4 regions of the Pectobacterium punjabense genome follow, and region 3 is predicted to be linked to each of the others. Evidence: predicted binding sites of a transcription regulator. Region 3 holds the regulator's gene; each other region holds the start of a gene.

Region 1 (7,480 bases), 1.3 Mb from region 3:
CGGCATTGGTCGAGCAGGCTCAGACGCAAGAACACGCACTTTCTCTGACTCTTGATCCGCTACTTATGCCGATGGAAAGCCCGGTCATTGATTTCCCAGAAGTAAATTTGCCACCCGTTGTTGCAGGTTATTTGAAGCTTGGACAAGCGGTCCAGGCAGCGAATGCACCGTTGAACGGCATGGTGAGAATTACCGAGGGCGACGCGCACAAATTTATTGGAATGGGTGAAATTGACGACGATGGTCGCGTTGCGCCACGGCGTTTGGTTGTTGAGTTTCCGGTGTAAACCCGCCCGTAGCTACCTTGCTATCGCGGAACGCTGAGGGTAGAATAGCGCGGCTTGACTATTGGGTAGCTGAATTAGAGATCGGCGCCTGTTTTTTATCTATAATGTTTGGAGTATTACAATGTCTCTAAGTGTTGAAGCTAAAGCTAAAATCGTAGCAGACTTCGGTCGTGGCACTAACGATAGTGGTTCTACTGAAGTTCAGGTTGCTTTGCTGACCGCGCAGATCAACCATCTGCAAGGCCACTTTTCTGAGCACAAAAAAGATCACCACAGCCGTCGTGGTCTGCTGCGTATGGTTTCTCAGCGTCGTAAGCTGCTGGACTACCTGAAGCGTAAAGATGTAGCACGTTACACCAGTCTGATCGAGCGTCTGGGTCTGCGTCGCTAAGTCTTCTGAGTTTCAGTGGGAAGGGGCCTCTTTTGGCCCCTTTCTTCTAGGAAGCGTTAGCAAAACAGAGTAGTGTATTGTTGTTAAATATGATCTTTCATTACAGAGGTTCGCGCGGCTAATGAGAGGCTTTATCTGCATAAGCAAGATAAGGGTTGTCATTAGTCGTGAGGATGTAGTGTAAAGGTCGGGAGTTCATTGGTGCGTTTATCTAGAATACGTGTAACGCGCCCCAGTTAAGGATATTATTTTGCTGAATCCGATCGTTCGTAAGTTTCAATATGGTCAGCATACCGTCACGTTAGAGACGGGTATGATGGCACGCCAGGCTACCGCCGCTGTAATGGTAAGCATGGATGATACAGCGGTATTTGTTACCGTTGTCGGCGCTAAAAACGCTAAACCCGGCCAAAGTTTCTTCCCGTTGACGGTTAACTATCAAGAGCGTACTTACGCTGCTGGACGTTTCCCCGGTGGTTTCTTCCGCCGTGAAGGTCGTCCAAGCGAAGGCGAAACGCTGATTTCCCGCCTGATTGACCGCCCGATTCGCCCTCTGTTCCCAGAAGGTTTCCTGAATGAAGTTCAGGTGATTGCAACTGTCGTTTCCGTTAATCCACAGGTTAACCCTGACATCGTTGCTATGATTGGTGCTTCTGCTGCGCTGAGCCTGTCCGGTATCCCGTTCAGCGGCCCTATCGGTGCGGCGCGCGTCGGTTACCTGAATGACCAGTATGTCCTGAACCCAACGACAGATGAGCTGAAAGAAAGCCGTCTGGATCTGGTTGTTGCAGGTACTGAAGGCGCGGTTCTGATGGTGGAATCTGAAGCTGACTTGCTGAGTGAAGACCAAATGCTGGGTGCAGTCGTATTTGGTCACGATCAACAACAGGTTGTTATCGAAAACATCAACGCTCTGGTTGCCGAAGCTGGCAAGCCGAAGTGGGACTGGCATGCGCCAGAAGTGAATGTTTCTTTAGAGCAGCGTGTACAGGCTTTGTCTGAAGCTCGTTTGGGTGACGCTTACCGCATCACCGAAAAACAAGAGCGCTATGCACAGGTTGACGTCATCAAAGCTGATGTTGTTGCTGCTCTGCAAGCCGAAGATGAGACGTTGAATGCTGGCGAGATCCAGGAAATCCTGGGCAACGTCGAGAAAAACGTTGTGCGTAGCCGCGTACTGGCTGGCGAACCGCGTATTGATGGCCGTGAAAAAGACATGATTCGTGGTCTGGATGTGCGTACTGGTGTACTGCCGCGTACCCACGGTTCCGCGCTATTCACCCGTGGTGAAACGCAGGCGTTGGTCACTGCAACGCTGGGTACTGAGCGTGATGCGCAGACCATTGACGAACTGACCGGTGAACGTACCGATCGCTTCCTGCTGCACTACAACTTCCCTCCGTACTCTGTTGGTGAAACGGGTATGGTGGGTTCGCCTAAGCGTCGTGAAATTGGTCACGGTCGTCTGGCTAAGCGCGGCGTGTTGGCTGTTATGCCGAAGGCGAGCGAGTTCCCGTACACTGTGCGTGTGGTCTCTGAAATCACAGAATCTAACGGTTCTTCTTCGATGGCGTCTGTCTGCGGTGCTTCTCTGGCACTGATGGATGCAGGTGTGCCGATCAAATCAGCCGTTGCGGGTATCGCGATGGGTCTGGTGAAAGAAGGCGACAACTTCGTTGTTCTGTCCGACATTCTGGGTGATGAAGACCACCTGGGCGATATGGACTTCAAAGTTGCTGGTAGCCGTGAAGGCATCACCGCGCTGCAAATGGATATCAAGATCGAAGGGATTACCCGTGAGATCATGCAGGTTGCTTTGAATCAAGCCAAAGGTGCTCGTTTGCACATTCTGGGTGTGATGGAGCAGGCAATCAGCACGCCACGTGGTGATATCTCCGAATTTGCACCGCGTATTCACACCATTAAAATCAGTACCGATAAGATCAAAGATGTGATCGGTAAAGGTGGTTCAGTGATCCGTGCTCTGACCGAAGAGACGGGTACGACCATTGAAATCGAAGATGATGGTACAGTGAAGATCGCTTCAACTGACGGTGAAAAAGCGAAACACGCGATTCGTCGTATTGAAGAGATCACTGCCGAAATCGAAGTCGGTCGCGTGTATCAGGGTAAAGTTACCCGCATCGTTGATTTTGGTGCTTTCGTTGCTATTGGCGGCGGTAAAGAAGGCCTGGTACATATTTCTCAGATCGCCGACAAGCGTGTAGAGAAAGTGACTGATTACCTGCAAATGGGTCAGGAAGTGCCAGTTAAGGTTCTGGAAGTTGATCGTCAGGGCCGCGTGCGCTTAAGCATCAAAGAAGCCAATGCGCAAACTCAGGAAGCGGCAGCCCCGTCTTCTGAGGAATAACGGCTGTTAGAAAACGGTCCTATGGCACCTTGCCTGATTATGGCAAGGTGCTGCATATATCGTAAGGGTATGGATGTCCTTGCGTTGAGCAGTCCGGGACAGGATGTTCATCCAATGTTTGTCTTCGGGAGTGGGAAATGAAGCCTTTCTTGCGCTGGTGTTATGTTGCAACAGCACTCATGCTGGCAGGATGCAGCAACACGGATTGGCGTAAAGACGCAGTATTGGCGATTCCGTTACAGCCGACTTTGCAGCAGGAAGTGATCCTGGCACGCATGGAACAAATCCTTGCAAGCCGGGCATTAACCGATGATGAGCGAGCACAGCTATTATATGAGCGCGGAGTGCTGTATGATAGTCTCGGGCTACGGGCATTAGCGCGGAATGATTTTTCACAAGCGTTGACGATCCGCCCTGATATTCCAGAAGTTTTTAACTATTTGGGTATCTATTTAACGCAGGCAGGCAATTTTGATGCTGCCTATGAAGCGTTTGATTCTGTACTAGAGCTTGATCCAACTTACAATTACGCGCGTTTAAACCGTGGCATCGCTTTGTATTATGGCGGTCGCTATCTGTTAGCGCAGGATGATCTGCTGGCGTTTTATCGAGACGATCCGAATGATCCTTTCCGTTCGTTATGGCTGTATCTTGTGGAGCGAGAAATCAATCCAGAGACGGCCAAAATTGCGTTGAAGAAACGCTATGACGACGCGAAGAAAGGGCCTTGGGGATGGAATATTGTCGAATTCTACCTGGGCAGTATCAGTGAAAAAACACTGATGCAGCGTTTACAGGAAGAAGCTACGGATAACACTTCGCTCGCTGAGCATCTCAGTGAAACTGACTTCTATTTAGGTAAGCACTACCTAAGTCTGGGGGACAAGAACACCGCTTTGGCGCTGTTCAAGCTGACGGTTGCCAACAACGTCCATAACTTTGTTGAGCACCGCTATGCATTGTTGGAATTGGCGCTATTAGGCCAAGAGCAAGACGACCTATCAGGATCGGACCAGCAATAGCTGACGAACACTTACATCAGCCTAAAAAACTTCGGTTATCACCTTCACGGGTGAGGGCTTTTTTGTTCGCTTTTTAATCCAATTTGAGCCGGTTCACACTTTTCAATGAAAATGACTGAAAATTTTCACGACGAGTTATGTAGACTGGCCGCCATGTTTAATGAGGCACGTGTACATGACTGATTTATTTACTTCTTTTTCCGATTTGGGGCTGTCTGCTCCTATTATTAATGCCCTGACCGATCTGGGCTATGAAAAACCATCGCCGATTCAGGCTGAATGTATTCCTCACCTGCTGAACGGTCGTGATGTGCTGGGTATGGCACAGACCGGTAGCGGTAAAACTGCGGCTTTTGCTCTGCCATTACTCAATAACTTAAAACCTGAGTTAAAAGCGCCGCAGATGCTGGTGCTGGCACCAACCCGTGAGTTGGCTGTTCAGGTTGCTGAAGCCTGTAATGATTTTGCTAAGCATATGCACGGCGTTAATGTTGTTGCCCTGTACGGCGGCCAGCGTTATGACGTTCAACTGCGCGCTTTGCGTGGTGGAGCCCAGATCGTTGTTGGTACTCCTGGTCGTCTGCTGGATCACTTGAAACGCGGTACGCTGGATCTGTCCAACCTGAGTGGTCTGGTTCTGGATGAAGCTGATGAAATGCTGCGTATGGGCTTCATCGAAGATGTTGAAAACATCATGGCTCAGATCCCTGCGGCGCACCAGACTGCGCTGTTCTCTGCAACCATGCCAGAAGCGATTCGCCGCATTACGCGTCGTTTCATGAAAGATCCGCAAGAAGTTCGCATCCAATCAAGCGTGACTACGCGTCCAGATATCAGCCAGAGCTACTGGACTGTGCAGGGTATGCGTAAAAATGAAGCGCTGGTGCGTTTCCTGGAAGCAGAAGATTTTGATGCGGCAATTATTTTCGTTCGTACCAAGAACGCTACGCTGGAAGTGGCTGAAGCGTTGGAACGTAGCGGTTACAACAGTGCTGCGCTGAATGGTGACATGAATCAGGCACTGCGTGAGCAAACGCTGGAGCGTCTGAAAGATGGCCGTTTAGATATCCTGATCGCGACCGATGTTGCGGCGCGTGGTTTGGACGTTGAGCGTATCAGTCTGGTAGTGAACTACGATATTCCGATGGATGCCGAATCTTACGTCCACCGTATTGGTCGTACTGGTCGTGCAGGTCGTGCAGGTCGTGCTCTGCTGTTTGTAGAAAACCGCGAGCGTCGCCTGCTGCGCAACGTCGAACGCACAATGAAGCTGACTATTCCTGAAGTGGAATTGCCAAATGCGGAACTGTTGGGACAACGTCGTCTGGCTAAGTTTGCTGCTAAAGTACAGCAACAGCTGGAAAGCAGCGATCTGGACATGTACCGCGCGCTGTTAACGAAACTGCAACCGCAGGAAGAGCTGGATATCGAAACGCTGGCCGCCGCGCTGCTGAAAATGGCACAGGGCGAACGTCCTCTGATTCTGCCGCCAGATCCGGTATTCCGTCCGCGTCGTGAATTCCGCGATCGTGATGAGTCTCGTGGTGATTCACGTGGCGATCGTCGCCGCGATCCGCGTGATTCTCGCGAAAGCCGTGACGGTGACCGTCCACAACGCCGTGAGCGTCGTGATGCGGGTGAGATGGAACTGTATCGTATCGAAGTGGGTCGTGATGACGGCGTCGAAGTTCGTCATATTGTTGGTGCTATCGCCAACGAAGGGGATATCAGCAGCCGTTACATTGGTAACATCAAGCTGTTCGGGTCCCACTCAACGATCGAGCTGCCAAAAGGTATGCCGGGCGACCTGTTATCGCACTTTACTCGCACGCGTATTCTGAACAAACCAATGAATATGCAATTGCTGGGTGATGCCGTTGCACAGCCAGAACGTCGTGGTGGTGGTCGTCCTGGTGGCGAACGTCGTGATGGTGCCGCTCCACGTCGCTCTTTCGGCGGTGGTGAACGTCGTGAAGGTAACGGTAACGGCGGTGAGCGTCGTGAGCGTTCTTTCAACCGTGAAAACCGTGACGGTGCTTCACGTGCTCCGCGTCGTCGTCCTGCTGACGCGTAAGTTTCACTTCAGCTTGTTCCAATACAAGCTGTTGTAGCAATATTTTACTCAATGCAAAACGACCCGTTCAGGGTCGTTTTTTTGTTACTACCACCCATCAAGGCGTGTTAGAGCGTCTGCCGTATATCCATCGCGATTTCAAAAGATCGCAATCGTGCCTGATGGTCAAAGATTTGACCATTGATCATCACTTCATCCGCCTGTGTTTCACGCAAAAGACTCTGTAATCCATGACGTACCTTGGCGCTATCACCGACAATCGACAGCCGTAGTGCTTGCTCTGCGCCAAACTGTTCAACGGGAGATCCAACCGTATCGATGTTTTCTACCGGTGCCGGGAGCGGACCCGGCGTGCCACGGCGTAGGTTGATGAACTGTTGCTGCATCGAGGTGAAGAGGAAACGCGCATCCCGATCGCTATCGGCCGCCACCACATTGATGCAAACCATCGCGTAGGGCTTGGCGTGGGTGGCAGAAGGGACAAAGTTTTCACGGTAGAGACGGAATGCTTCCAGCAACATGTCGGGCGCGAAATGGGCGGCGAAGGCAAAAGGTAGCCCCAGTCTCGCGGCCAGCTGTGCGCTATACAGGCTCGAACCTAATAGCCAGATCGGAACGTGTAAGCCTTGTCCCGGGACGGCCAGCACTCCCTGACCCGGCTGTGCATCGGCGAAATAGCGTTGCAATTCCTGCACATCGCGTGGGAAATCTTCGATATCGGCATTAAGGTGACGACGCAGCGCCATCATGGTGCGCTGATCGGTGCCGGGTGCGCGGCCTAATCCCAAATCGATGCGGCCGGGATACAGCGATTCCAGCGTACCAAACTGCTCAGCGATGACGAGCGGTGAGTGGTTCGGCAACATGACACCGCCGGAGCCAAGACGGATGCGCGCCGTTCCCGAGGCAAGGTAGCCGAGCAGGACCGACGTTGCCGCGCTGGCGATACCGGTCATGCTGTGGTGTTCCGCCAGCCAATAGCGGTGATAGCCCCATTTTTCTGTGTGCTGCGCCAGATCCAGAGAGCGATGGAAGGCGTCACGCGCTGTCGCACCTTGTGGAATCGGCGCAAGATCGAGGACGGAAAACACGGTGGGTTGAGAAGACATAGACATAATATGGCTCACTTTGTTGTTCACTGACTCCACCAGGCCGGTGGATGCTAACGCCGTCAGTCAATGATGAAAGTCAGATCAGTATGCGGGAATGTCACGGTTATACGTAGTTCAAAGATGCGCTTAGGAAGGAAAGGGCGGTTAGCCGCCCTGATAGGATATCAGTTATTGAACAAGTTCCAGGCCAGCAACGCGACGCCAGTAGCCGTTGCAATCAGCC
Region 2 (7,480 bases), 1.9 Mb from region 3:
CGTTGAAAAACAGCCGCCTTCGCCGTTTACCAGCGAAGAGCCGACGCGCAATGTCAATAATGCGCCAGTGAAACAGGCACCTGCACCAGCAGCAAGCTCACAGTCGAGTGGGCCACGTCCGCTGAGCCGCGCGCAGCCACAGTATCCAGCCCGCGCGTTCTCGTTACGCGTTGAAGGACGAGTGAAAATGCAGTTTGATGTGGATGAATCCGGGCGCGTTGACAACGTTCGGGTACTTTCTGCTGAGCCGCGCAATATGTTTGAACGTGACATCAAACAGGCGATGCGTAAATGGCGTTACGAAGCGAGCAAGCCAGGTAAAGATCTGGTTGTGACCATCGTGTTTAAAATTGATGGCGGGGCGGCGGTCGAATAATACCCGGCAATACATAAAAAGAAACGGGGCATCGTCTTTGATAGATGATGCCCCGTTTTCATTATAGAACGGGTGAAATCGTGTCGATGCAGCAAGCGCTCAGTCTGATATTACTCGCTTGGCGTGAAGTTGCTTTTACCGGCTGGCAGTTCACGTGGATGGCCTTCTTCATCGACGGCGACGTAAGTGAATAACGCTTCGGTGGCCCGATAGCGCTGACCAATCGGCTCAGACGACACTTTCTTTACCCAGACTTCAACGTTGACATTGATAGAGCTACGGCCAGTACGTAAGCAACGCGCATAGCAGCAAACCACATCGCCGACGGCAACGGGTTTTAGGAACGACATCCCATCAACCCGTACAGTAACGACGCGCCCTTCGGCGATTTCTTTCGCCAGAATGGCACCGCCGATGTCCATTTGCGACATCAACCAGCCGCCAAAAATATCCCCGTTCGCATTGGTATCAGCTGGCATTGCCAGCGTACGGAGAACCAGTTCACCCTGTGGTAACACGTTTTGTGTGCTCATTGTGTATGCCTCGGTTTAGCGATTACTGTAGCTCGCTTTTTTCTTCTTCTGATTTCTCTTGGTCGTTAGGTAAGTGGCGATAAATATAGACGCCACAAACCAGCGTAAACAGCAGCGTCACACCGGTTAGTCCAAAGACTTTAAAATTTACCCAAACGCTTTGCGGTAGCCAGAAAGCAATATAAATGTTAACCAATCCGCACACCAGAAAGAACATGGCCCAGGCGAAATTCAGTTTCCCCCAGACAGGCTGCGGTAAGGTCAACTCTTTGCCCAGCATCTTCTGAATCAGAGTCTGTTTCATGACAAACTGGCTAACCAGCAGGGCAATGGCAAACAAGGCGTAGATGATGGTCACTTTCCACTTAATAAACAGATCATTATGGAATACCAGCGTTAGCGAACCAAAAACGACGACCATCGCAAAGGTAACCAGCGTCATTTTCTCTATTTTACGGTACATCACCCAGGTGACCGCGAGTGACAGCGCCGTTGCCGCAATCAGCGCACCCGATGCAATATAGATGTCATAAAGTTTATAGGCCGCAAAAAAAACGACCAACGGTATAAAATCAAGAAGTTGCTTCATTATGTCAATCCATCACTCAACTGTGTCGTAATCATAACCCGCAAGAGTTACCCGATAGCGCATGCCATTATCCTTTATTGTGGATCACCATTCCCGAGATATTGTAATAATTTGCAGAAAATTACGAATGGGTCGGTAACGGCCAAGGGATTGCTAAGCCTATGCCACCACAGGTGTGGCATAGGCTGGGAGCGGTAGTTATGCGCGCAGCAACATATAAAGGCGGAACAGGTAAATCAGCAGAATGGCGGAGATCAAGTTGCTCAAGCCGTTCAGAACCACGCCGAGTACCGTGGGTGAGGAAATAGGTAACTTTGACACGACCAGCAAAATAACGATTTTAGCCAGCAACCACATCACGATGGCGGGCGCTGTAGCGCGTAAGTTGCTATAGGCGAGCTTAGTACTTACTTTAATCGCGTTGAAAATCCCGCTTTTTTCCGTTACCACAATCACCGGTGATAAGCTCAGTGCAATAGCGAGCAATACGCCAGGGATGATCAAAAGCATCATACCAAGCTGGATGAGCAACGTGCACAGCAGAATCAGGAAAAGTAGGCGGAATAAAAAAGGTGCGGATGCGCCAATAGCGCGTAGAGCGCTGGTGCGGTGTCCGCCAGAAACCAGTTGGATCAGCATCAGAACCCCGCCCGTCAGCAGCACATTACCTACTAATGCAGCAAAAGTGCCTGCTGCCGACATTTTCAGCAACACGGTTTGTTGTTCCGGCGTCATCTGCTGAATCAAGTCCATTAAGCCAGATTCGACAGAAGATGACAGATCGCTGCTGGAACTGCTCAGAATCTGTAACTCGTCTCCAGAAGGCGATAGTGCATGATTCAGTATGACAGTAATGAATGCCGTCAACAGTGACATCATTAAGATGCTGATGAACTGGTTACGGGTAAAATTCATCGTGTCACGGTACAACGTGTTAGCCGTGATAGGCATGAAGGCTCCTTGGAAAAGATAAATCGACAGAAAGAACTTAACTCGCGATTGTAACCTGTTAATTCGCGCTGTGGCACCCCGTTAGCGATGCAATGCTGTTTTTACTTTCGTTGAGGATCAATGTGGCAGGGTTACCCATATCCATTTTCCTCATCATTAATGACGCAATTTATTCGTCATGCTGTTTTTGATCTGGATCAATCCCATGAATTTTAATTAGTTAGTGATAAGTGATTTAGTTCAATTTGAACGTAAAACCTTTAAAGGATGTGATCTGGCTTAAAACAATAATACCCATTTAGGGGTATCTTTCGCTCGAAATTTAAACCCTATAAATGGAGTGGGTAATGAAAAAAACATCTTTCTTATTGTTGGCAGCGGCACTCATGCCTGCATTTGCGCAGGCTCATCAAGCGGGGGATTTTATTGTTCGGGCGGGAACGGCTACTGTGCGTCCTGCTGAAAGCTCGGACAACGTGCTGGGGTTGGGGGAGTTTCAGGTTAGCAACAATACTCAACTGGGTCTGACTTTCAGCTATATGGTGACGGACAACATTGGTGTTGAATTGCTCGCCGCTACGCCGTTCAAACACAAGGTTGGCACACCGGGTACGGGAACAATTGCGGAAGTTAAGCACCTGCCACCGTCACTGGTAGCACAGTACTATTTTGGCGATGCTCAAGATAAGTTACGCCCTTATTTAGGCGTTGGTCTGAACTACACGATGTTCTTCGACGAGAAATTCAATGATACGGGGAAAGGTGCGGGTTTGAGCGATCTGAGCCTGAAAAATTCCTGGGGTATTGCAGCGCAGGCTGGGTTGGATTACAACCTGGACAAGAATTGGCTAGTAAACATGTCCGTATGGTGGATGGATATTGATACCGATGTGAAATTTAAAGCCGGTAACGCTCAGCAAAGTATCCATACTAAACTCGATCCGTGGGCCTTTATGTTTGGTGTAGGCTACCGCTTCTGATTTGATAGTTAAATATGAAGAATAAAAAACGGCGAAGTGAATAACTTCGCCGTTTTTATAGACAGGAAATAACAAACCAATAAAAAGAACGCTATTTGCTATTAAATCTATTTTCTATATGGCGTTAGCCATTAGAAATTGTATTGCACACCAACGCGGTAACGAGTTTGACGCTCGTCAGTCGTTTTGCTGCCAATCACGTTGCCGACTTCAGCGTAAGGCGTCCAGTTTTTGTCATATTTGTACGCTAATTTAACGTTATGAGTGAGGCCGTAGTTGTCGTTGTCGGCAAGGTAACCAACAGAACCGGCTTTGGTTTTCTTGTCGTATTCAAATTCGTATTCAACCACAAAGTTCGCAGGCAGTTTATAACCCAGCGTACTGGTGATGGTATAACCTTTCATGTCGGAAGGGGCTGTAGTACCGATGCTGTCACTTTTGCGCAGGTAAGATGCACGGTAGCGCAGACCATAGTACAGTGAATCGGTAATGTTAGCCGTACCTTTGACATAAGGGCGGTAGTTGTTGTCTTTTGAAGAGGACACCATGTTTAAGCCCGCTTCAACGCCAAAGGTTTTGTCGAACTTGTACTGGTAGCTAGCGGTAACTTCAGTACCGTTGCTGACTGGCTCGTTATACGGTTTATTTGGTGTTTTATCGGCGTCTGATTGACCCCATTTTGCTTCCATTGACAGGCCAAAGCCGTTGTCAAAACGGTGGGACATCAGCAGGCGATCTTTATGGTCGTTTTTTGCTGAATCATTCATCTCATGACGATAGTCAATCGTAACAGCCATGGAGCTTAAGCTGATTAAGGAAGTTACCATCATCGTCAATATTTTAACTTTCATTTTATTATCCCATGTTGAAGAGAATTATTATTTAAAAAACGCGCTGCCACTTTGTTCAGCGATTTCATTCTATTTATTCTATCTTACAGTAATGTGAACAAGATCTTCAAAAAGAGAAAATTTTAAATGATCTCAATTCTGTGATTCTCTTCGTGTTTTATTCGTGGGATTTATGCGGATTAAAAAATACTGGGAAATTAATTTATTTATTTGATGTGGAATTAAATAATTATTTCAATTTGAAAACTTTTCTTACAATTATTGAAGTTTGGAAATTAAATAATTATTGAATATATTTCCCGCCAGTAAAATAAGAAATAATTTGAAACACTATTCGGCGCGCGACATTGCTTGCGCTAAGTACAAATCGCGCGCCTGAAACGTGTTATGAACGCGTAGCTGCTTTCATTTCACTCACAAAGGTGTGTAACTCTGACAGCATTAAGCTGGGCTGGTTCAGATTTTTTTCAATAATCCGCACGATCGCAGAACCAGAAATAGCCCCCGCGGCACCTGACGCTAATGTTTCTCGCACTTGAGTTGGATCGGAAATGCCAAATCCTTGCAGTGGTGGGGCAGCATGATACGCATTCAGTTTGGCAACCAGATGATTCAGCGGTAGTTGGGCGCGTTTTTCTGCTCCTGTCACGCCTGCGCGTGACACCAGATAGGTATAGCCACGGCCATAAGAGGCGATCTCGCGTAATAGCTCATCATCAGCATTAGGCGGGCAGATAAAGATAGGGGCAATACCGTGCCGTAGCGCTGCCGTACGGAAAGGAGCCGACTCCACCACGGGAACATCTGCCACTAAAACCGAATCGACGCCAACCTCGGCACAACGCTGATAAAATTCATCGATACCATTGCTGAAGACCAGATTGGCATACATCAGCAGGCCAATCGGAATTTCTGGGTATTTCTGACGTATAGTCGCCAGCATCTCAAAACATTGCTCTGGCGTGACGCCTGCGGCGAAAGCGCGCAGATTAGCTGCCTGAATGGTTGGGCCATCCGCCAGTGGGTCAGAAAAGGGCACGCCTAATTCCAGCGCATCAGCACCCGCAGCAATCAGCGTATCGATAATTTTCAGTGATTGCTCAGGGGATGGGTCGCCCAGCGTGACAAACGGGACGAACGCGCCTTCTTTTTTCTCTGACAGGCGTGCAAATAGCTGTTGGTAGCGCTCCATTACATTTCTCCCCGATCTTTCAAAATATCGTGCACGGTAAAGATGTCTTTATCACCCCGACCTGACAGGTTGACCACCAGCAGTTGCTCTTTCTCCGGCTCTGCTTTGATCATCTTCAAGGCATGTGCTAATGCGTGGGAGGATTCCAGCGCGGGAATAATACCTTCATTACGGCAGAGTGCTTTGAAGGCATCCAGCGCTTCATCATCGGTAATCGAGACATAGTCGGCACGACCAATACTATTCAGGTAGGCGTGCTGTGGCCCTACGGACGGGAAATCCAGCCCGGCGGAAATAGAGTAAGACTCTTCAATTTGTCCGTCGGACGTTTGCATCATCGGGGACTTCATGCCGAAATAAATACCAACGCGACCGTGTTTTAACGGTGCGCCGTGCTGCCCGGATTCAATGCCCAAGCCGCCAGGTTCGACGCCGATCAGACGGACGGTAGTATCGTCGATGAAATCAGCGAACATCCCAATCGCGTTAGAACCACCGCCAACACAGGCCAGTACTGCATCCGGCAAGCGACCTTCTTTTTCCAGGATCTGCGCTTTGGTTTCTTCACCAATCATGCGTTGGAATTCGCGTACGATCGTTGGATAAGGATGCGGGCCAGCAGCCGTTCCCAGCAGATAGTGTGCCGTTTCATAGCTGCCAGACCAGTCACGTAGCGCTTCGTTGCAGGCATCTTTCAGCGTGGAAGAACCGCTGTGAACCGGAATTACTTCCGCCCCCATCAAACGCATGCGGAACACGTTCGGCGACTGGCGCTCAACGTCTTTTGCTCCCATATAAACGCGGCATTTTAGGCCAAGCAGGGCGCAAGCCAGCGCCGTCGCGACGCCGTGTTGGCCTGCGCCGGTTTCAGCGATGATTTCGCTTTTGCCCATGCGTTTAGCCAGCAATGCTTGTCCAAGTACCTGATTCGTCTTGTGCGCGCCGCCGTGCAGTAGATCTTCACGCTTTAGGTACAACTTCGTCTTCGTTCCTGCCGTCAGGTTTTGGCACAGGGTTAACGCCGTTGGACGACCTGCATAGTTTTTCAGCAGATCGGTAAACTCGGCTTGAAATTCAGGATCTTTTTGTGCGCTGACGAAAGCCTCTTCTAACTGGCGTAACGCCGGGATGAGGATCTGCGGAACAAATTGTCCGCCGAATTCACCGAAGTAAGGGTTGAGTAATGTCATAATTTTCCCGTCTGTTTTAGTGTTACGGCTGACGTAATGTCGCAAAAACCGCAGCAATTTTATGTGAGTCTTTTTTTCCCGGTTCGCTTTCCACCCCGGAATTGAAATCCAGTCCTGCGCAACCTTGCTGTGCCGCCAGGGCGCAGTTATCGTTATTCAGGCCACCGGCTAACAACACGTTATCCAGTGACTGATTGGCCAGCAGTGACCAGTTGAACGTTTTACCGCTGCCGCCCTGAGCGTTATCAAACACATAGCGATCGACGTGGATAAGATTACGTTCTGGCAGCACATCTGTGATGCTCAGCGCTTTCCAAATTTGGCACGTCGCAGGTAATTGCTGGCGCAGCCGGTCGATCGTCTGTTGATCTTCATCACCGTGCAGTTGAACGGCTGCTAATCCTAACTGCGTTGTGATCGCAACGATGTGTTCGACGGGCGCGTTGCGGAAAACACCGACATAGCGCAGTGGTGCTCCCCCAATGACATCGGTAGCTTGTTTGACGTCAACATAGCGCGGAGAACTGGCGACAAAGATTAACCCGCCGTAGAGCGCACCCGCCTGATAGGCGGCCTGTGCATCTGCTGCACGCGTCAGGCCACAGACTTTGTTTTCACCTAGAATCACGCGGCGTACTGCACCGTTCAGATCCGGCTCGGACATTAGCGAGCTGCCGATCAAGAATCCCTGAGCAAAGGCGCTGAGTTCACGAATCTGCGCATGGCGGTTGATACCGGATTCACTGATCACGGTTACGCCAGCAGGCAGACGTGGTGCGAGTGTCCGAGTACGGTTGAGATCAATAGAGAGATCGCGC
Region 3 (7,480 bases):
AGCCGCTACCCACAAAAAACCTAACATCGAAAGAAATAAACTCAGTTCCATTATTTGTGGGCGCTCCTGACCCAAATGTCGTACCAACTGGCAGCATTGAAGCTAACAGTGTGATATTGATCGTACAAGAGCCGACAACAAGATTTTCATATCCTTTATGCATGACCATTTTCATCCGCTAAGCGGTGCGCATAATCCGCATCTGCAAACGCTATTACCGCGCCTGATTCGCCGTCACGCGCAGTTCTCACCAGTCTGGCAAGCGCTCGAATTACCCGACGGCGATTTCGTCGATCTGGCATGGAGCGAAGCGCCCGCGCAGGCACGGCACAAACCACGCGTGGTGCTGTTCCACGGGCTGGAAGGCAGCTTTCACAGCCCATACGCCCACGGCCTGCTACATGCTTGTAAACAGCGCGGCTGGCTGGCCGTCATCATGCATTTTCGCGGGTGCAGCGGTAAGCCCAACCGGATGAAACGCATTTATCATTCTGGCGAAACCAGCGATGCCAGCTATTTTTTGCACTGGATGCAAGAAACGCTGGGCGCGGCGCCTACCGCTGCCATCGGTGTTTCTCTCGGCGGAAACATGCTGGCCTACCTGCTCGGTCAGCAGGGTGAAGGCTGTTCCCTGTCCGCCGCCGTCATCGTTTCCGCGCCGTTGATGCTCGAACCTTGCAGCCGTCGGATGGAACAAGGATTCTCCCGCGTCTATCAGCACTACCTGCTGCGCCTGTTGAAACAAAACGCCAGCCGCAAGCTGGCAGCTTACCCGGACACGCTGCCGATCCAGTTGCCGCAGTTGAAGCGAATCCGCCAGTTGCGCGAGTTTGATGACGTCATTACCTCCCGTATCCACGGCTTTCACGATGCCACTGACTACTATCGACGCTGTAGCGCGCTGCCGCTGTTACCTCAAATACGCAAACCACTGCTGATCATCCACGCAAAAGACGATCCTTTTATGACGTCAGAGGTCATTCCCGATCTGTCGCAGTTACCGTCTAATATTGAGTATCAACTAACGGAACACGGCGGGCATGTTGGCTTCGTGAGTGGTACGTTATTGAAACCGGAAATGTGGCTGGAACAGCGCATTCCCAACTGGCTTAGCCCATTCTTGGACCACGCCGCCGATCCTTCTTCAGGAACCACTTTTACTCAGGAACCCTAGCGTGATTATTCCCTGGCAACAGCTCGATCCAGAAACGCTGGATAACATCATCGAATCTTTCGTGCTGCGTGAAGGCACCGATTATGGCGAGCAGGAACGTTCGCTGGCGCAGAAAGTAGAAGATATCCGTAGTCAGCTCCAATCTGGCGAGGTCGTTTTGGTGTGGTCTGAGTTGCATGAGACGCTAAATATTATGCCACGCGGGCAGCTCAATGCAGGTGGACATGCTCCTTATTGAGCATGGTGAAAGACGTGAAAGAACGCGCCAAACATGCTAACAATGGGAACCATTACGTCATTTTTGAGAATGTGCGCAGGCTTTCAGCCTATGCGCGCATCGCGATCACGGAGTCACGCGCCTTATGTCACATCAGCATCCGATTATTGCGGTTACTGGTTCCAGCGGAGCGGGAACCACGACAACCAGCTTGGCCTTTCGTAAGATTTTCCAGCAGTTCGATCTACGTGCAGCCCAGTTAGAAGGCGATAGCTTTCACCGCTATACCCGCCCGGAAATGGACATGGCGATCCGCAAAGCGCGTGATTTAGGGCGCCACATCAGCTATTTCGGCCCAGAAGCGAATGATTTCAGCCTGCTAGAACAATCGTTTATCGAATATGGTCGACATGGTCGCGGCCAGACGCGTAAATACCTCCACACCTACGATGAAGCGATTCCCTATAATCAGGTTCCCGGGACATTCACACCGTGGGAACCCATGCCGGAACCTACCGATATCCTGTTCTACGAAGGGCTGCATGGTGGTGTGGTCACCGAACAAAATGATGTGGCACAGCATGTCGATTTGCTCGTCGGCGTAGTACCGATCGTCAACCTGGAGTGGATTCAAAAGCTGATTCGTGACGTCAATGAACGCGGTCATTCGCGTGAAGCGGTGATGGATTCTGTCGTCCGCTCCATGGAAGACTACATCACCTATATCACGCCGCAGTTTTCTCGTACGCACATCAACTTCCAGCGCGTACCCACCGTGGACACCTCTAACCCGTTTGCCGCCAAGTCAATTCCTTCACTGGACGAAAGCTTCGTCGTCATTCACTTTCAGGGGTTGGATAATATTGATTATCCCTATCTGCTCGCCATGTTGCAGGGGTCGTTTATCTCCCACATCAATACGTTAGTCGTTCCCGGCGGGAAAATGGGGCTAGCGATGGAGCTCATCATGGCACCGCTGGTACAGCGGTTAATCGAAGGGAAAACGATAGAATAAGCATCAAGATACACGGGGAGACCACAGGGATGAGGCCTCCCTACGGGAACCTCCCCCTATGTTTCCCCTAATAACAGGCTTAAGTGACCAGAATGAGTACCCAGAGAAAGGGATTATTCCAGCACTCTAATTTCGTGACTGTGCGTCACCTCGACGGCTTTGCCCAGCATCAATGCCACAGAGCAGTATTTTTCCGCTGACAGGGCAACAGCTCGCTCGACGGCTTTATCGGTCAGCCCTTTTCCCGTCACGGTAAAATGTAGATTGATATGGGTAAATAAGCGCGGCGCTTCAGAGCGGCGCTCCGAGGTTAATTTCACCTCACAATCCGCCACGTCATTGCGACCTTTTTGCAGAATCGACACCACATCAATCGCGCTGCATCCCCCTACGGACATCAACACCATTTCCATCGGACTGGGCGCTTTATCGCCGGAATTACCGTCCATCAATACCTGATGCCCTGATGCGGATTCGCCCAAAAACGTTAAGCCTTCAACCCATTTTACCCGAGCCTGCATGATGCCTCTCCACTAAAAATTTTTTGAAAATTTATACCGTTACTGTACAAAAACCAGCGTTAATCAGAGCTTTGTCATGCTGAAGCGAGACAACACAAGACACATCCTTAAAGCTGTGTTAAAACGAAAATAGAATAGACCTTTTCTGGACAAAGCCAGAAACGAAGAAGATGATGATGACGTAGCCAGACATACCCAGCCACGTTTACGGTGCGGCAAGGCAGCAACCGGAAAATCAAGGGTACAGTGGTTCCAGTATATTCCCTGACGTCATTCTGACTAGACTGAATTTTATTTTTTTAGCAGTTAAACACGCCGTACAGGGAACTCTGACCCCTGTAATTTGCGCAGTGAATTACAACAGAGGATGATAGCGAATGGTTCTCGGCAAACCGCAGACAGACCCAACTCTCGAATGGTTCCTTTCCCATTGTCATATCCACAAGTATCCATCGAAGAGCACGCTGATTCACCAAGGTGAAAAAGCAGAAACGCTTTACTACATCGTGAAAGGCTCTGTCGCAGTGCTAATCAAAGATGAAGAAGGCAAGGAAATGATTCTTTCCTACCTCAATCAGGGCGATTTTATTGGTGAGCTCGGCCTGTTTGAAGAAGGTCAGGAACGCAGCGCCTGGGTTCGGGCAAAAACCGCCTGTGAAGTGGCTGAAATTTCCTATAAAAAATTCCGCCAGCTCATCCAGGTTAACCCGGATATCCTCATGCGCTTGTCTGCGCAAATGGCAAGCAGACTTCAGGTTACCTCTGAGAAAGTCGGCAACCTCGCCTTCCTTGATGTGACCGGCCGTATCGCCCAAACATTACTCAACCTGGCCAAACAACCTGATGCCATGACGCATCCAGATGGCATGCAAATTAAAATTACCCGTCAGGAAATTGGGCAAATCGTTGGCTGCTCGCGTGAAACCGTGGGCCGCATTCTGAAAATGTTAGAAGACCAGAACCTGATCTCTGCGCACGGTAAAACGATTGTCGTTTACGGCACTCGCTAAATCCCTGTCGCTGTACCCTACCAACAAAAAAGCGTGAAGCCTCTGCTTCACGCTTTTTTTATGGCGAGCTTCCTGCTCACCACCCTACGGGTCGTTGCTAACGCAACGCTGAAAAACGTTCCCTACGTTTTTTTATGGCGTAATCAGTTTGCTGCGTTAACGACCTGCGCGACGGCTTTAGCGAATTTCGCCATTCCCTGCACAATATCGTCTTCATCAATAATCAACGATGGCACAAAGCGGATCACGTTCGGCCCTGCCATCAAAACCATCAGTCCCTGCGCCGTTGCAGCAGCCAGGAACTCTCCCGCGCGGCCATGCCACTGCGGTTTCAACTCGGCACCCAACAGCAGCCCCATCCCGCGGATTTGCTCGAATACGCCGTACTGCTGGTTAATTTTCTCCAGTTCACTGACAAAGCGCTCGTGACGAGCCGCTACGCCCGACAGTACTTCCGGCGTGTTGATAATATCCAGCGCTGCTTCCGCCACCGCACAGGCCAGAGGGTTACCGCCATAAGTGGTACCGTGCACCCCAACCGTCATGGCTGATGCGATCTCTTCTGTCGTCAACATCGCGCTAATCGGGAACCCACCGCCCAACGCTTTAGCCGTTGTCAGGATATCCGGCGTAATACCATAGTGCATATAGCTGAATAATTTACCAGTACGCCCCATCCCGCTCTGCACTTCATCAAACACCAGCAACGCTTTATGTTGATCGCACAAGTCACGAACGCCCTGCAAAAATTCAGGCGTAGCGGGGGTAATTCCGCCTTCACCCTGAATCGGTTCCAGCACGACCGCACAGGTGTGATCGTCCATCACCGCTTTAACCGCAGCGAGATCGTTGAACGGAACATGCACAATATCGGCAGGCTTAGGCCCGAAACCATCGGCATATTTAGGTTGTCCACCAACTGAAACGGTGAACAGCGTGCGACCATGGAATGCATTGTAGAAGGCGATGATCTTGGTTTTATACGGACTATGGCGTTTAACCGCATAGTGACGCGCCAGCTTAAATGCGGCTTCGTTAGCCTCTGCACCAGAGTTAACAAAGAACACGCGATCGGCAAAAGTGGCATCGATCAGTTTGCTGGCAAGGCGTAGCGCAGGTTCATTCGTGAAAATATTGCTGGTATGCCACAGTTTTTCGCCCTGCTGCTGTAAGGCGTTAACCAGCGCCGGATGGCAGTGACCGAGCGCCGTGACCGCGATACCACCGGAGAAATCGATATATTCTCGGCCATCCTGATCCCAGACGCGGCTCCCCTTACCTTTCACTGGTACAAACTTCGCGGGTGCATAAACCGGCAAAATAACCTTATCGTGGGTATCCCGTGTCACTGCTTTCTGCTCTGCTGCCATTTGCTGCCTCACTCTGCTGTCCATTACGTCAGAAATGAAAATATAGTCAATAAATATGCATAAAAAATCAATCGCAGGCAATATTAAATCAGCCGATGAAGAAAATAACTTTCTATACGATTAAATTTTAAGGAAATTATCCAAAAGCTGATGCCCTTGCTGGCTGAGAATGCTCTCAGGATGAAACTGCACGCCTTCCAGCGGCAATGAGCGATGACGGACTCCCATAATCTCGTCACGCTTCCCTTCATATTCGCTCCAGGCGGTAACCTCAAAGCAAACGGGTAGCGAAGCGGGATCAATGATGAGCGAATGATAGCGGGTAACCGTCAAAGGCTGGGCCAACCCGGTGAAAACACCCGTATTGTTGTGCACAATTGCTGAAGTTTTGCCATGCATCACTTGCCGCGCCCGCACCACCCGCGCGCCGAACGCCTGCCCCATCGCCTGATGGCCAAGACACACACCCAAAATAGGCAACTTATCAGCAAAGTGACGAATAGCCGCCAGTGAAATGCCCGCCTCGTCTGGCGTACAAGGGCCAGGAGAAATCACCAACCGCTCGGGCGCAAGCCGTTCAATCTCGCGCAGCGTCAGTTCATCATTACGCTTCACCACGACTTGTGCGCCAAGCTCACAAAAGTATTGATAAAGGTTGTAGGTAAAGGAGTCGTAGTTATCGATAATTAGCAGCATATTGACTTAATGTTATGATAAATATTAGTTATTTAAATTAATCCTACTCTTGATATCCACAATAATACCCGAAAATTATGCCAATGAATTTTTCATAGACGCATGCAACACTGATTATTGTATCTGCGTATAGCTAGAAGCATGGCGAGAGGTCGATCTTAGTTGCATCCAGAGGCGTGTTAGAGGGCAGGAAGCAGAGATTCCGAGTTAAATGTGCAGAATCCCTACTTTAGCTAGATATTGATTAGATTAACGAGCGCGAGCTATTAACGATAGCTAAGCATCATCCAAGATAAAAGTTATAGGTACCCGATAAAAACCATCAACAAAATCAGGTCGTAGTTCAGCAACTGAGGTATCTGGCTTTGCCCCATATAGCTCGATTGCTTTATCTGTCAGGGTAGTCGTTGTTACCGCTTCTTTCGCATTCGACTGGAATACACCGATCGATGATAAATAATCCAAGGGAAAATTAAACCGATAGACACCAAATTTATTTCCCTCCCTAATGATAATATCCATAGGATTCATCACCTTCTTTCCTTTTAAAGACAATTTAGGGATGTAGGTAATGAACTCGACAGGTGCTTCATCTCTAATTTCGGCCCACGTTAAGTTGCAGCTCTCAGTCGCAGAAGCAAGCTTTCCTTTAGATTTGAAAGCATCAGAAAGGCATAAACCCACTTTGCTCCCGGTTAAAGGCTCCATCGTAGACTTACGGATAACGTTGATAATAACTTTTACAGCACTCTGTTGTGTTGATTTAACAGAATTGCATTGACCTTTTTTAAATACAAACTTATCCAAGCGTTCATTAATATCATTTACGTTATTAATTAACACTGCATTTATTACTGTAAGTCGCTCGCCAGTTTCACTATTTACTCTATATGCCAAGCTACAAAGGCTGAATGCAACACCGGATAAAATAAAATCCCTTCTGCTAACCATTATTCAACCCTCTTATTCAACCAAGTCAGCTTCAGCATGAGACATTATTGTCATATCTGATGTAGGATATGTTGTACAAGATAATATAAATGTTCCTCTCTGAGTTCCATCAAGGAAAGATTGATCGCTATCATCATAACTTCCAAAGATCACCCTACATGCACATGTAGAACACGCTCCAGCCCGGCAACTGTAGGGAAGATCTATTCCAGCTTCTTCAGCAGCATCAAGTATATATTTATCATCAGGACACATTATTTCTTGGGTGCCGCCGCTGCAACTCAAAATCCGTATCTTGTATGAAGCCATAACTCATACCATCCTTTTAAATTTACTAATTGAATTTTTCCAATAAACACATTAAAAAAATTATGAAAATGAATATAAAAAATTAACAAGATTATTTTTTAAAATACAGTGAAAAAAATAATTTTAAAATTAGAAATCACACATCGCAACGCCACCTTTACATTGTGCAAGACAACTCTGAAAGTTCGTACTTCCATAATCACCAGGCATATCTAAT
Region 4 (7,480 bases), 120 kb from region 3:
TGCATGGCTCCGCACCGTCTATTGGGGATGCCATCGGCCGTGGTGCAATCTACGATCTGGCCGCTAACCGCAGACTGATTGTGGATAAAAAGGTCAACAGCCTTATTACGCGGTTGGATAAGGCTACACCAGAAGAATTTGCTCGCCAGAATAATTTGCTGCAAGAAATCGCCGAATCGTCCCGCCTGGGGATTCCGTTAACCCTCAGCGCCGATCCGCGCAGTGTCTATACCTATTCAGTGAATGCGACCCCAACTGTTGATGGTTTCTCCAAATGGCCGACGCCCCCCGGTATCGCCGCAATGGGTAGTGAAGCGTTTGCTCGTCATTATGCTGATATCATCCGTCAGGAATACCGTTCGGTGGGGATCACTCAGGCATTGTCACCTATCGCTGATTTAGTGACAGAACCGCGCTGGTCACGTATTGATGGCACGTTTGGTGATAATAGTGAGCTGGTCAAACGCATGGTGCGGGGCTACATCACGGGAATGCAAAATGGGGCGGGCGGATTAAACCGGCAGAGCGTGAGTTCAGTCGTGAAACATTGGGTTGGATACGGCGCGTCGGATAACGGTTTTGATGGCCACCACTACTATGGCCGTTTTGCCTCTTTCGGCGATAGCGACGCTCTGGAAACGCATGTTTACCCGTTTACCGGCGCGTTTGAAGCGAATGTCGCGGGGGTGATGCCTACCTACCCGATTTTGAAAGATGCGGTCTATAAAGGTCAGCCGATTGAGCAGGTGGGCGTCGGCTTTAACCGTTTCTTACTACAGGATGTGCTGCGTGGTGAGTATGGTTTTCGTGGTGTCGTGATCAGCGATTGGCTCATTACGAAAGACTGCGTCGGAACCTGTATTACCGGATATCCAGAAAATGAGAAACCCGGTATTGATATTGGCATTCCTTGGGGCGTTGAGCATTTATCTCAAGCTAAGCGCTTTGTTAAAGCGATCGACGCGGGTATTGATCAATTTGGTGGGGTAGATGACTCTTCCATCATTGTGCAAGCGGTGCAGCAAGGCAAGATTTCGCCGCAGCGCGTTGACCAATCGGTCTTGCGTATTTTGGAACAAAAATTCCAGCTCGGTCAATTCGAGGTGCCGTTTGTCGATCCAGAAAGGACGCAGCAGGTGTTCCAGCGCCCATCCATCACGGCACAAGCTGAACAGGCGCAATATGACGCGTTAGTGTTGCTGAAAAAACGACAGGGAATTCTGCCGTTGCAGAAGGGGAAGAAAATTTATGTGTGGGGAATGAATCCCGATGTCGTGCGTAATGCTGGCCTGGTTGTTGTTGATCACCCCGTCAAGGCCGATGTGGCGTTGATACGAGCGACGGCACCGTATGAGCAACCGCACAAGAATTTCTTTTTTGGCGCGATGTACCATGAAGGTGCGCTAGATTTCCGCCAAGATAATGAACAGTATCAAGCAATTGTGAATGCGGCTCGCTATGTGCCAACGATCGTGACGGTTTATCTTGATCGCCCGGCTATCTTGACCGCGATTGAAGATAAGGCCAGTGTTCTGGTGGCTAACTTTGGCGTCAGTGATACGATCCTGCTGCGTTCTCTGATGCATGAGCGGCGCTACACTGCCCGTTTGCCGTTTGAATTGCCCTCTTCGATGAAGGCAGTGGAACAGCAACGCGGCGATATACCGCATGATTCGCCCGCACCGCTCTATTTTTCCGGCTTTGGGCTACAGTAAAACGTGTCTCTGGGGGAGCCTCGACGGGCTTTTTTTGCTAGACTTAGGGCACTGTTTTTCAGACGCTTTTAGTCGATGATGAAGAAGAAAAGACCCGTTCTCCAGGATGTTGCCGACCGCGTTGGGATTACCAAAATGACGGTAAGCCGCTATTTACGTAATCCCGCTCAAGTGTCGGTCGCGTTGCAGGCAAAGATCGCCATTGCGTTGGATGAGCTGGGCTACATCCCTAATCTCGCCCCTAACATGCTCGCCAGTTCGACCAGCCGGGCGATTGGCGTGTTGCTGCCATCATTAACCAATCAGGTTTTCGCTGAAGTATTGCGTGGAATTGAACGTACGGCGGAAGCGCACGGTTACCAAACTATGTTGGCGCACTATGGCTATCATCCTGACAGAGAAGAACAGCGCCTGACCTCACTGCTGTCCTATCACATTGACGGGCTTATTCTGGCCGAACGCACCCACACGCCGCGAACGCGCCAGATGCTGGATGTTGCGGGTATTCCGGTGGTGGAACTGATGGATTCTGTGTCGCCTTGTCTGGATATGGCGGTCGGGTTCGATAACGTTGAAGCCGCGCGCCAGATGACGTTGCGTATGGTCGCGCTGGGGCATCGTCACATCGTCTATCTCGGCGCGCGACAGGATGAACGTACGATTATGCGTTGCCGAGGTTACGAACAAGCGATGTTGGAAAGCGATCTCAAAAGTTATTGCGTGATGAGCGAGCGGGCATCTTCCTATTCGCTTGGCGGTGAGCTACTGCGGCAGACGCAGGCGGAATATCCGCAGGTCGATAGCGTATTTTGCACCAATGACGACTTAGCCGTCGGTGCGATGTTCGAATGTCAGCGGCAGGGGTTACGCGTGCCAGATGACATTGGCGTAGCGGGTTTCCACGGGCACGACATTGGTCAAGCGATGGTGCCGAAGCTGGCTAGCGTACTGACGCCGCGTGAACACATGGGGCGCGTCGGCACCGAACGCCTGCTGGCCCGCCTGAGAGGCGAGCCGGTGGAGCAGGAAATGGTTGATGTCGGTTTTACCGTGCTGGATGGCGAAAGCCTCTAAGCCGCGACGTTAGCCTGCTGCACGCAGTGCGTCAACGCAACGCTGCACAACGTCTTCCCGCGTGCCGTCGATGTCGATCTTCAGGACATCCGGTTCATCACTGCCTGGTTCTTCCAGTGCATCGAACTGGCTTTTCAGCAGGTCTGTTGGCATAAAGTGTCCCGCTCTGGCTTTGTGACGCTCCAGAACCAGTTCAAAGCTGCCTTTCAAATAGATAAACACCATCTTTTCGTTCCCTTCGCGCAGGCGGTCGCGGTAACGCTTTTTCAGCGCGGAACAGACGATAATGCCCGTTTCATTTTTGTGCGCCAGGCTGTAGGCGACATCGCTGAGCCGCTCCAGCCACGGTGCGCGGTCGTCGTCATTCAACGGCGTACCGCTGGCCATTTTCTGGATATTGGCGCGCGGATGCAGATCGTCGCCATCAATAAATTTTGCCTGAATGGCGCGGCCAAGTTCAGCGCCAACTGAGGATTTTCCACTGCCTGATACGCCCATCAGAATAATGCTTCGACCTGACATAATTTGATCTCTATCTCAAACTGTAAATTAAATGATACTTAATGGTTCCAGACTTTAACATGTTACCCGTATCATGTTACCGGTATCAAATGATGATGTGATACGCCTCACAAACAATCAGCCAATTTTGGCCCGGTGTCTAAGAGAGATGATTAACGATGACAGAAATAACATCCGCCTATAGCGCCAGTGTGCTATTAACCATCGCCGCAGGCGCGGTCGCACTGTTACTGGTGTTGATTATGCGCTTTAAAGTGCATGCTTTTTTGGCTTTGACACTGGTAAGTCTGGTCACTGCGCTGGTGACAAAAACTCCATATGAGAAGATTGTCCCAACATTACTTAGTGGTTTTGGTAGTACGCTGGCTTCTGTTGCTCTGCTGGTTGGTCTGGGGGCAATGATTGGCCGGCTGCTGGAAGTTACTGGTGGCGCGAAGGTTTTGGCCGATACGCTGATCAACAAATTCGGCGAGCAGCGTGCTCCCTTTGCGCTGGGTATTGCGTCGCTGCTGTTTGGCTTCCCGATTTTCTTCGACGCCGGTCTGGTTGTGATGTTGCCGATTATTTTCAGCGTGGCGAAACGCTTTGGCGGCTCAACATTAAAATATGCCTTTCCCGCGGCGGGTGCTTTTGCTGCCATGCACGCTTTGGTGCCGCCGCATCCCGGTCCGGTTGCGGCCAGTGAGTTACTGGGTGCCAATATCGGCCTGTTAGTGATTATTGGTGGCCTTATTGCGTTACCCACCTGGTATTTCGGCGGCTATCTCTATGGGTTATACGCCGGTAAAAAATTCGATATCAAGCTGCCTGCAAGCTTCTTGTCTGCGGTTGAAACCGATACGAGCGTTAAACCACCACGCTTTTCCGTGGTGTTGAGTATTCTGCTGCTGCCATTAGTGCTGATTTTTCTCGATACCGGGCTGAATACGCTAACGGTGATGGGGGTAGTGAGCGGTGATAACGGCTTGGTGCAGTTCTTACGCATGTTGGGTAAAACGCCAGTTGCATTACTGATCACGGTGTTCTTTGCGTTGATGGTCTTTAGTGGCGATAAGAGCCGCTCACACCTTGAGAAAATTTGTGATGGGGCATTAGGACCGATTTGTTCGATTATTCTGGTCACTGGCGCGGGCGGAATGTTCGGTGGTGTATTGCGCGCCAGCGGCATTGGTAACGCGTTGGCGGGTGCCTTGGCGGATACGGGGATGCCAGTGATTGTGGCCGCGTTTGTCGTGTCTGCTGCACTGCGTGTGGCGCAGGGTTCGGCGACGGTGGCATTGACGACGACGGCGGCGCTGATGGCACCCACCGTGGCGGCGACCACGGGCTTAAGCCAGTTTGATCTGTGCTTTATTGTGGTGGCGATTGCGGGTGGTGCGACCGTGCTGTCGCATGTGAACGACTCTGGCTTCTGGCTGGTGAGCCGCTTCCTCGAAATGGATGAGAAAACAACCCTGAAAACCTGGACGGTGATGGAAACGCTGCTCGGCACCATCGCCTTCTTGCTGGCGGTGATTGGTAGTATTTTGCTCTAATGTGTTTAACCCCCCTCTTACAAGGGAGGGTTTTGACATTAATCCGGCGTAAAAATTATGCAGCGGTGATCATGAGCACCGAGTGAGCGACAGGACGTCGCGAAAGCCAGTGCCGCGTATGGAACGCGTCACTGGCGGCTCGAAGGGTGATCATGAACGCCGATGGCACCGCGTAGCGGCATGATTTAGCCGGAAGCCTGGGTTCGCAGGGCGGCGGCGACTGAGTAACCGTGTTGCCGGTCAAGCATTTTAATGGGGCGTCATCGCATAATTTTTGTCATATGGCCGCTGCGTATGCAGCACGCCATAACACAGATGAACCAGTTTCCTCATCGCCGCCCCTATCGCCACCATCTTCGCTTTTCCTTTTAGCCGCAGTCTTTCATAGAGGGCTTTCACATGACTGTTCCAACTGATAGCCGCTATGGCTCCCATATACAGTTTTGCCCGGATACCCGGCGGACCTATTTTCGACAGTCTGGCCCTGCCACACACCGAGGTGCCTGAACGATGTTCAACCGGGATAACTCCCAGGTACGCCGCCACCTGTTCCGCGCTCCTGAAGTTATTGCCCCGGATGATGGCTAACATATTCCACCCGATTTGCTCTCCAACTCCATCAATCGATTGCAGAAGTTTCAGGTCATTTTTTAGCCCAGGATGCTTATCTATATGCTCCGCTATCAGGCGTTCAATCCTTGCCAGCTCATTCTTCAAATTTCGCTCAATCGACTCCAGCGAGGTCAGGACTTCTTCTGGGGCCGTGGTGGATTTTAACGTGCTCAGTCGATTTTCTATGCGTTGTTTATCATTCAGCAGACTATCCCTGTGCTGTAACAAGACTTTGAGTTTCCTTATTTCTTGAGAGGCGGGAGCCAGTTTTCTGGTTGTTTCAGGCAGCCATAACAGGCAAGCACATAAGCATCAACCTTATCCGTTTTAGTCAATATCCCCATTCCTTTGGCGAATTCACGCACCCGATGCGGGTTTATCACGGACACCAGAATACCAGCCTGATGGAGACCATAGGCCAGGTGTTCGTGATAAATCCCAGTGGCTTCCATGATGATATGAGCCTGACTCGGGTCACATTTTTGCAGGATTAACCATCGAGCCAAAGCCTGTGCTGAGTTGGGGTCATTGGGTAAAACTTTCGTCTTCCGTTTACCTTTAATGCCATCAACCAATAAGCACACATCGATAAAACGTTTACTGATATCAATGCCGATGTAATACATAATGTCCCCCTTTCACTGAAGCCGTCACGCCCGTTCCGCTTGTACATTCAGAGTCAGTGCTCTAGGTAACCGTTCAATGTTAATGCTGGCGTGAAAGGTGAAACAGAGGGCTTAAACTCAATCGCAAGGTTGATAGCCTTAGCGCCCTGCGGAAGCTCACTCTGTTTCATGTAGTGATAGCTAATCACTACATGAGAAAGATACAAGCGCCCTGCGTCGGGCGCGTGCTACGGGGTAGCATGGAAATTGCGGTATTATCGCGCACGAAACCACCTCTTAGTCGGCATAAAATGTGACTAAGACACAGGCGAGAATGACGCACCTATAACTTCATGTACGCACGTATGCCGTCGAGGAACATTTGCGTCGACAGCATCACCAGAATCAGCCCCATCAATTTCTCCAGCGCGCTCACGCCTTTTTCACCCAATAAACGTAAGAACACATCTGACAGCAGCAGGATGATGAAGGAGATCGTCCAGGCGATAAACAATGCCAGCGTCAGGTGGGGTAACTGATTGGGATACTGGTGAGAAAGGAGCATCAATGCCGCGAGGATCGACGGCCCGGCGACCAATGGAATCGCCATCGGCACCAGAAACGGTTCTTCGCCGGCTGGCAGACCGCTGCTATTGCCTTCCTGCGAGGGGAAAATCATCCGAATCGCGATGAGAAAGAGGACGATACCGCCGGAAATGGACACGGTTTCAGTACGCAGATTCAGGAACGCCAGAATGTGTTCGCCAGCAAACAGGAAAATCAGCATCAGCCCAAGTGCAATCAGCATCTCGCGGATCAGCACCACACGTCGGCGTTTGGGATCGAGGTGCTTGAGTACGGACATGAAAATGGGCAAGTTGCCGAGTGGGTCCATAATGAGCAACAGCAGCACCGTTGCGGAGATCATTTCTGTCATGTTGGTTATTGCTCCTGTTACCTGACGGTGGCAGCGATATGATGTATTGGTCGCGGTTCTTATCGTGAGTCAGGTTGATGATATTAGAATGACTGCTGAAAAATGCCGTACTATCGAATAAATTCACTTGCGACTTTATGTACATTTTGTAAGGTTGAACGACACGATAATTTACAGATTTACGGCACGGCACGCGCAACCTCTGCGGCAGTTCACTGAGTCAGCACTAACTATGCGCCCTCGACGTTAGCCGGAATTCTTTTTTGTTACCCCCAAAGCAGGACAGTTACCATGAAAAATGTTGGTTTTATTGGCTGGCGCGGTATGGTCGGCTCGGTTCTCATGCAGCGCATGGTGGAAGAACGCGACTTTGATGTTATTCACCCGGTGTTCTTTTCAACGTCTCAGCACGGCGAAGCTGCTCCGGCGTTGGGCGGTCATCAAGGCGTGTTGCAGGATGCTTATAATATCGAAGCACTG

Evidence for each region. Region 3 encodes CRP, which controls carbon source genes, mostly activating them, when cyclic AMP is high. Its sites were predicted from a motif close to ATGTGANNNNNNTCACAT; they were not measured.
Region 1: the regulator CRP is predicted to act here: its motif matches at 4,153-4,170, upstream of yrbN (protein YrbN).
Region 2: the regulator CRP is predicted to act here: its motif matches at 2,678-2,695, upstream of ompW (outer membrane protein OmpW).
Region 4: the regulator CRP is predicted to act here: its motif matches at 3,407-3,424, upstream of E2566_RS19905 (GntP family permease).

Annotation. Positions count from the first base shown of each region.
Region 1 is NZ_CP038498.1:757,700-765,179, forward strand. It holds gene truB (tRNA pseudouridine(55) synthase TruB) at 1-287, shown strand, start outside; gene rpsO (30S ribosomal protein S15) at 409-678, shown strand; gene pnp (polyribonucleotide nucleotidyltransferase) at 929-3,049, shown strand; gene nlpI (lipoprotein NlpI) at 3,187-4,071, shown strand; gene yrbN (protein YrbN) at 4,183-4,254, shown strand; gene E2566_RS03440 (DEAD/DEAH family ATP-dependent RNA helicase) at 4,247-6,145, shown strand; gene E2566_RS03445 (luciferase-like monooxygenase) at 6,253-7,260, opposite strand; gene E2566_RS03450 (U32 family peptidase) at 7,426-7,480, opposite strand, start outside.
Region 2 is NZ_CP038498.1:2,340,430-2,347,909, forward strand. It holds gene tonB (TonB system transport protein TonB) at 1-376, shown strand, start outside; gene yciA (acyl-CoA thioester hydrolase YciA) at 487-909, opposite strand; gene E2566_RS10560 (septation protein A) at 932-1,498, opposite strand; gene E2566_RS10565 (YciC family protein) at 1,697-2,449, opposite strand; gene ompW (outer membrane protein OmpW) at 2,797-3,429, shown strand; gene E2566_RS10575 (oligogalacturonate-specific porin KdgM family protein) at 3,561-4,280, opposite strand; gene trpA (tryptophan synthase subunit alpha) at 4,666-5,472, opposite strand; gene trpB (tryptophan synthase subunit beta) at 5,472-6,665, opposite strand; gene trpCF (bifunctional indole-3-glycerol-phosphate synthase TrpC/phosphoribosylanthranilate isomerase TrpF) at 6,685-7,480, opposite strand, start outside.
Region 3 is NZ_CP038498.1:4,259,826-4,267,305, forward strand. It holds gene E2566_RS19375 (LysE family translocator) at 1-51, opposite strand, end outside; gene E2566_RS19380 (hydrolase) at 158-1,174, shown strand; gene E2566_RS19385 (YheU family protein) at 1,176-1,412, shown strand; gene E2566_RS19390 (phosphoribulokinase) at 1,537-2,406, shown strand; gene E2566_RS19395 (OsmC family protein) at 2,520-2,927, opposite strand; gene crp (cAMP-activated global transcriptional regulator CRP) at 3,305-3,937, shown strand; gene argD (bifunctional acetylornithine/succinyldiaminopimelate transaminase) at 4,081-5,307, opposite strand; gene E2566_RS19410 (aminodeoxychorismate synthase component II) at 5,428-6,003, opposite strand; gene E2566_RS19415 (hypothetical protein) at 6,280-6,954, opposite strand; gene E2566_RS19420 (2Fe-2S iron-sulfur cluster-binding protein) at 6,967-7,263, opposite strand; gene E2566_RS19425 (hypothetical protein) at 7,393-7,480, opposite strand, start outside.
Region 4 is NZ_CP038498.1:4,382,521-4,390,000, reverse strand. It holds gene E2566_RS19920 (glycoside hydrolase family 3 protein) at 1-1,715, shown strand, start outside; gene gntR (gluconate operon transcriptional repressor GntR) at 1,794-2,789, shown strand; gene E2566_RS19910 (gluconokinase) at 2,799-3,311, opposite strand; gene E2566_RS19905 (GntP family permease) at 3,470-4,846, shown strand; partial or broken gene E2566_RS19900 (IS110 family RNA-guided transposase) at 5,096-6,084, opposite strand; gene E2566_RS19895 (YhgN family NAAT transporter) at 6,407-7,000, opposite strand; gene asd (aspartate-semialdehyde dehydrogenase) at 7,292-7,480, shown strand, end outside.